Regions from separate parts of the Klebsiella sp. RIT-PI-d genome, predicted to be linked through region 3. Evidence: predicted binding sites of a transcription regulator. Region 3 holds the regulator's gene; each other region holds the start of a gene.
What was found. Region 3 encodes Fur, which represses iron uptake genes when iron is present. Its sites were predicted from a motif close to ATAATAATGAGAACNACTATCAA; they were not measured.
Positions count from the first base shown of each region.

Region 1: zupT (zinc transporter ZupT) is a predicted target of Fur. The motif match lies at 1,330-1,352, and genes of this name have one in related genera.
Region 2: exbB (tol-pal system-associated acyl-CoA thioesterase) is a predicted target of Fur. The motif match lies at 1,135-1,157, and genes of this name have one in related genera.

Region 1 is NZ_LGIT01000003.1:319,199-321,474, forward strand. It holds gene AC791_RS01880 (glutathionylspermidine synthase family protein) at 1-269, shown strand, start outside; gene ygiD (4,5-DOPA dioxygenase extradiol) at 381-1,169, opposite strand; gene zupT (zinc transporter ZupT) at 1,364-2,137, shown strand; gene ribB (3,4-dihydroxy-2-butanone-4-phosphate synthase) at 2,257-2,276, opposite strand, start outside.
Region 2 is NZ_LGIT01000003.1:288,197-290,472, forward strand. It holds gene exbD (TonB system transport protein ExbD) at 1-333, opposite strand, end outside; gene exbB (tol-pal system-associated acyl-CoA thioesterase) at 340-1,074, opposite strand; gene metC (cystathionine beta-lyase) at 1,326-2,276, shown strand, end outside.
Region 3 is NZ_LGIT01000009.1:411,580-413,855, forward strand. It holds gene AC791_RS08535 (helix-turn-helix domain-containing protein) at 1-604, opposite strand, end outside; gene fur (ferric iron uptake transcriptional regulator) at 767-1,219, opposite strand; gene fldA (flavodoxin FldA) at 1,510-2,040, opposite strand; gene ybfE (LexA regulated protein) at 2,191-2,276, opposite strand, start outside.

The DNA.
Region 1 (2,276 bases), on a different contig from region 3:
AATTCGTGGTTAAACCCATTTTTTCGCGCGAAGGGGCTAACGTTTCGATTGTCGAAAATGGCAAAACCGTCGAGCAGGTTGAAGGACCGTACGGTGAAGAAGGTATGATCGTCCAGCAGTTTTACCCGCTGCCAAAGTTTGCTGACAGCTATATGGTAATTGGTAGCTGGCTCATTAACGATCGGCCTGCCGGCATCGGTATTCGCGAAGATCGCGCCCTGATCACTCAGGATCTGTCACGCTTTTATCCGCATATTTTTGTCGAGTGAGTGGCCGTTTCTCCCTCACCCTCTCCTCAGGGAGAGGGGATTGTCCGGTATCCGGTTCAGGTGTGTAATCGAGCTCTCCCCTTCCCGCCCGTCGAATAAACCAGCGTAACGTTATCCCACCTGCACCGACAGCATACTCAAACTGCCCATCTCAAGCCCGTCAACCGGGATTGTCACCGGCTCTTCTCCATCCCATGCGCCCAGAACATAAAGCAGCGGTAAGTAATGATCTGCGGTCGGATTCGACAGCGATCCGCCTTCGTGATCCAGATAATTAACCAGCGGATGATCCTCTGGCGTTCCTTTCCAGGTAAGATTCGTCTTCACGTACTCATTAAATGACGATGCCCACGGATACGGCGTGTTTTCGCCATGCCAGCGCGCCGTACGCAAGTTATGCACCACGTTGCCGCTGGCAATCAGCATAATGCCTTCGTCGCGAAGCGCAGCCAGCTTACGGCCCATTTCAAAATGCCAGGCCGCAGGTTTGGTACTGTCGACGCTCAGCTGCACCATCGGGATATCCGCCTGCGGGTACATTTTGATCAATACGCCCCATGAGCCATGATCGAACCCCCAGGCTTCGCGATCGAGTGCCACCGGCACGGGCGAAAGCAGTTCTACCAGCCGTTGCGCCAGCTCAGGCGATCCCGGCGCCGGATAGTGCGTGTCGTATAATGCCTGCGGAAAGCCACCAAAATCATGGATCGTTTTCGGGGCTTCCATCGCCGTGACGCCGATGCCGCGCGTGAACCAGTGAGCGGAAACCACTACGATAGCTTTCGGGCGAGGCAGGGTTTCACCCAGATACTGCCAGGCACGAGTGTATTTGTTGTCTTCCAGCACGTTCATAGGACTACCATGGCCTAAAAAAAGAGCTGGCATACGGGAACGGGACATGATGATATCCTTACAAAGCGTATAATTTGATAACACCACATTACGCTCTTTTTACATCCGATAAACTCAGATAACCATGATGATGATCGTCAGAAAATTTGAATGTAAGGATTATTAAAGGCCGGGTATGCCCTCTCGAACATTATGGAAGATACCTCTATTATGAATGAGAATCATTATCAAAGGAGTAGCAAATGTCAGTCCCTCTTATTCTGACCGTGCTGGCCGGCGCAGCCACCTTTATTGGAGCGATCCTCGGCGTGCTGGGTCAGAAGCCATCAAACCGCTTACTGGCGTTTTCGCTCGGCTTTGCTGCCGGGATCATGCTGCTTATTTCGCTAATGGAGATGTTACCCGCTGCGCTGTCAACACAGGACATGTCGCCAGTGCTGGGCTACGGCATGTTTATCGCCGGTTTGCTGGGTTACTACGGCCTGGACCGTCTTCTTCCCCATTCCCATCCGCAGGACCTGATGCAGGGCGGCTCCCTGCCGCCCACGCACAAAATCCGCCGCACTGCCATTTTGCTGACGCTGGGCATCAGCCTGCATAATTTCCCGGAAGGCGTTGCCACGTACGTGACGGCAAGTAACAACCTGGAGCTGGGCTTTGGTATTGCCCTGGCCGTCGCGCTGCATAATATTCCGGAAGGTCTGGCAGTTGCCGGCCCGGTGTATGCGGCGACGGGCTCGCGGGGCAAAGCGGTTTTTTGGGCAGGGATCTCGGGGCTGGCCGAAATTTTAGGCGGCATGCTGGCATGGTTGATTCTGGGCAGCATGATGTCACCGATAGTGATGGCGGCGATTATGGCTGCTGTCGCAGGAATTATGGTGGCGCTGTCAGTGGATGAGTTAATGCCGCTGGCAAAAGAGATAGACCCGAATAACAATCCGAGTTACGGCGTGCTGTGCGGAATGTCGGTGATGGGATTAAGCCTGGTGTTACTGCAGGCCATTGGATTTGGCTGACAGATTTTATCTTAAATGAGGCGATATGCCGGGCGGCGATTGCCCGGCCTCTATTTGCGACAGTTTGTACGCCCGGTAAGCGAAACGCCACCGGGCACGACAAACCGGCTGAACCGCGCTTAACCCGCTTTACGCTCGT
Region 2 (2,276 bases), on a different contig from region 3:
GTCGACGGTTTTATCCGCGCGGAAGAAAATGGTGGTGTCTTTCTTACCTTCCGTCAGCGTATTCAGTGCGTTGACCATCGTCTCATCGGTAACCGGATCGTTACCAATAAACATGCTGTTATCCGCTTTCACCGACAGATAAACCGGCTTTTCCGGACGCGGCTGCGGCTGGCTGGATGATGCTGGCAGGTTCACCTTCACATCCACTGTCGCCAGCGGAGCGGCAACCATAAAGATGATCAGCAGAACCAGCATGACGTCGATAAACGGCGTGACGTTGATGTCATGCATTTCGCCGTTATCGTCCAGATTTTCATTAAGATGCAAAGCCATGCTGCATTACCCTACGCGAAGTTTTTGGGTAGAACGGACAGGATGCGCAGCATTGCTGGCATCAAGATCGAGGTCGCGACTCTGCAACAGCAGGATCTGGGCGGCGACATCACCGAGCGTCGCTTTATAGCTGCCGATAAGGCGAGCAAAAACGTTGTAGATCACGACAGCCGGAATAGCGGCAATCAGGCCAATTGCCGTCGCCAGCAGGGCTTCTGCGATACCCGGGGCAACAACGGCCAGATTGGTGGTCTGGGTCTGTGCGATGCCGATAAAGCTGTTCATGATCCCCCATACCGTGCCGAACAGGCCGACGAAAGGTGAAATAGCGCCGATCGTCGCCAGGTAACCGTTCCCGCGTCCCATATGGCGGCCAAACGCGGCAACGCGGCGTTCCAGTCGGAAGCCGGTACGTTCTTTAATACCTTCGTTATCAGAGGAGCCTGTAGAGAGTTCCAGCTCGTTCTGTGCTTCATAAAGCAGGCGGGTGCTCAAACTGTTACGGTGGAAGGATGACGCGATTTCAGTCGCCTGATCCAAAGAGCGGGCATCTGCCAGCAGCTGCTGTTCACGTTTAATACGGCGCTTGTGCGCCCACATTTCCGCGCTCTTGCTGAAAAAAATTGCCCAGGTGACGACGGAGGCCAGGATCAGGCCAATCATCACAATTTTAACCACGATGTCGGCATGTTGATACATACCCAGAACGGAAAGATCCGTCTGCATCAAATTATTACCCACTCTCAATCTCCAGGACACAAGTCACAAATCTGAGCATAATAATATCAAAACAATGTCGAATTGATAGTAGTTCTCATTAGTATTTACATAATGCCGCAAATTCTGCCCATTTTCCTTGCGCTTACGCAGTAAAAAAGTTGTCAGGCGAATTAAGGCAAATTTTTTATTCTGAATAGACGTTTGTGCGCAGGCATAATAATGTAATCGTGCTAATTTAGACGTCCAGATGGATAAGAATAGGTGAAGTGATCATGTCAGAGAAGCATATTGATACCGCACTGGTAAACGCGGGGCGCAGTAAAAAATATACCCAAGGTTCGGTAAATAGCGTGATCCAGCGTGCGTCGTCCCTGGTTTTTGAAACGGTGGAAGCGAAAAAGCATGCGACCCGCAACCGGGCGAAGGGAGAACTGTTTTATGGCCGTCGCGGTACGCTGACTCACTTCTCGCTTCAGGAAGCGATGTGCGAGCTGGAAGGCGGGGCCGGGTGTGCTCTTTTTCCGTGCGGCGCCGCAGCGGTGGCAAATACGATCCTCGCCTTCGTTGAACAGGGTGACCATATTCTGATTACTAACACCGCTTATGAACCGACGCAGGATTTTGCCACTAAAATCCTCGGCAAAATGGGCGTGACCACCACTTGGTTCGATCCGCTTATTGGCGCAAAAATTGCCGATAAATTACGTCCTGAGACCCGAATTGTATTCCTGGAGTCGCCCGGTTCAATCACCATGGAGGTCCATGATGTTCCGGCCATTGTCGACGCGGTCAGGCGCGTTGCCCCGAATGCCATTATTATGATCGACAACACCTGGTCGGCAGGCATTCTGTTTAAAGCACTCGATTTCGGCATTGATATCTCTATTCAGGCTGGCACCAAATATCTGATTGGACACTCTGATGCGATGATTGGCACGGCCGTCGCTAATGCCCGCTGCTGGGATCAGCTGCGTGAAAATGCGTACCTGATGGGGCAGATGGTTGATGCGGATACGGCTTATATGACCAGTCGTGGCCTGCGCACTCTCGGCGTACGCCTGCGTCAGCATCACGAAAGCAGTGTAAAAATTGCCGAATGGCTGGCTATTCATCCTCAGGTTGCTGAGGTCAATCACCCTGCCCTGCCCGGCAGCAAAGGCCATACATTCTGGAAACGCGATTTTACCGGCAGCAGCGGCCTGTTCTCCTTTGTTCTTAGAAAA
Region 3 (2,276 bases):
GGATGTCAGGAAGATAATTGACCCTCACCAGTTTGCCCTTGCTCATTTCAATCGCGTTTTCCTCACGCAGAAAGGCCACTGACTTCATCACAATACTGCGCGACAAGTTTGTCATTTTAATGACAAAGTTAGCGACGTTTATACTGGCAAGCATATCCGGCTCAAGGCGACTAAGCAGCAGGATAGCACCCTGCACGCAAACCATGCTGCTGCCGCCCAACAGCAACTCCTCGCGCTCCTGCTGTCGCGTAACCTGCGCCAGCAGAAGCGTATACATGTCCTGATGTGCTTTCAACTCATCAATTCTGCTAAAAAAGTCTTTATTGCTGACCAGTCGATAGTCGCAGTCACTGTCTGCATGCAGAATAACATACTGCTCTGGCGTCCCGGGCATGATCATACCCGTAATGCCCGGTGCCCTTGAGCGCGTTAACAGCAATCCATCCCGTCGGCGCACAAGCGAGTAGTCGCCAGCATACAGTAAACAAATCTTATCGGCCTGAAAGGTCAGGGCGTGGTATTGCGCAAGGCGATTCTTATTCCTGTCGTCGAAAATGGCAAGAATATGGGTAATTGCAGACTGATATGCGGTGTTTTTATGCATGACTTAATCCATTGTCAATATCATCAGACGTCGTGCACAACGCCCGTAACACATCATTCTAGGCCGCGTAAATGATCACTGATATTAATGAATTCTGAATTTACTGCCTGAAAAAATAAAAAAGCCAGCCGGGGAGGCTGGCTGACTTAGCGTCCTGGTCGATTACTTGTTGTTGCCTTCGTGAATATGTTCGTTTTCACGGCAGTCACCTTCAGCACAGTGACCATAGAGATAAAGACTATGGTTGGTGAGACGGATACCGTGTTTAGCGGCAATCTCACGCTGGCGTAACTCGATTGAATCATCGCTAAACTCAATCACTTTGCCGCAGTCGAGGCAGATAAGGTGATCGTGATGATGCTGCTGAGTCAGTTCAAAAACGGATTTACCACCCTCAAAATTATGACGGGTGACAATGCCTGCATCGTCAAACTGGTTCAGAACGCGATAGACGGTAGCGAGGCCAATCTCTTCGCCCATGTCGATAAGGCGTTTGTATAAGTCTTCCGCGCTGACATGGTGATTGTCAGGCCCCTGAAGCACTTCCAGAATTTTTAACCGGGGAAGCGTGACTTTCAGGCCTGCTTTCTTTAATGCGGTATTGTTGTCAGTCATGCGGAATCTGTCCTGTTGCTATAAGATTCACTCCCCACAGGGAAGTATTTACAGAGAGTGCATCGGTCATAATGACTCTCATTATAGAACTGCCATGCCTGATTGAAAACCGTAAGTATCAGACAAATTTAGCAATTAAAACGAGGCGTTGTTCGCAAAGCGGAAACCGTCCTCGTTAAATCAGTGGCTATTGTACAGATAAGTACTGAAAAGTTAAAAAATTGTAGCAATTATTTTGATTGCTCAAAGCTATCGATAAAGCGCAGCCTTGCGGCTGCGCTTTACTGACATCAGGCATTGATAATAGCATCGAGGTGCAGCTCTTCAGAGATCTGCTTGACCCACTGCTCAACGCGTTCGGCGGTTAGCTCGGGCTGGCGGTCTTCGTCAATGGCAAGACCGACGAAATGATCGTCATCAGCGAGGCCTTTTGACGCTTCAAAGTGATAACCCGCGGTTGGCCAGTGGCCGACAATCGTTGCGCCGCGCGGCTCTATGATGTCACGAATAGTGCCCAGCGCGTCGCAGAAGTATTCTGCGTAGTCTTCCTGATCGCCACAGCCAAAAAGGGCAACCAGCTTACCGTTGAAGTCTACCTCTTCCAGCGTCGGGAAAAAGTCATCCCAGTCACATTGTGCTTCACCGTAGTACCAGGTTGGAATGCCCAGCAGCAGAATATCGTAGCCTGCGAGATCTTCTTTGCTGCTCTTAGCAATGTCATGGACATCGGCGACATCCTTACCTAACTGCTTTTGAATCATCTTTGCGATGTTTTCGGTATTGCCGGTATCGCTGCCGAAAAAGATGCCTGTGATTGCCATGAGTAAAATAACCTCTTGATACTTAGTAATATGGTGGTGGCGCATTGCACACGGATAAGGGCAATGATAGCAGAACAGAGAAGTACGCGGAAATAGCAATCGCTCTCGACTGCACTCCCTGCTACATGAAAAAAGGATTCAGGGCGATTTTCAGACAATATCCTGCGCGTGCAGTAGCGCAAGCTGGCTCAGGAGGATCTCTTCGATAAGCTCACTACGGCTGATCTGGCGAGCAT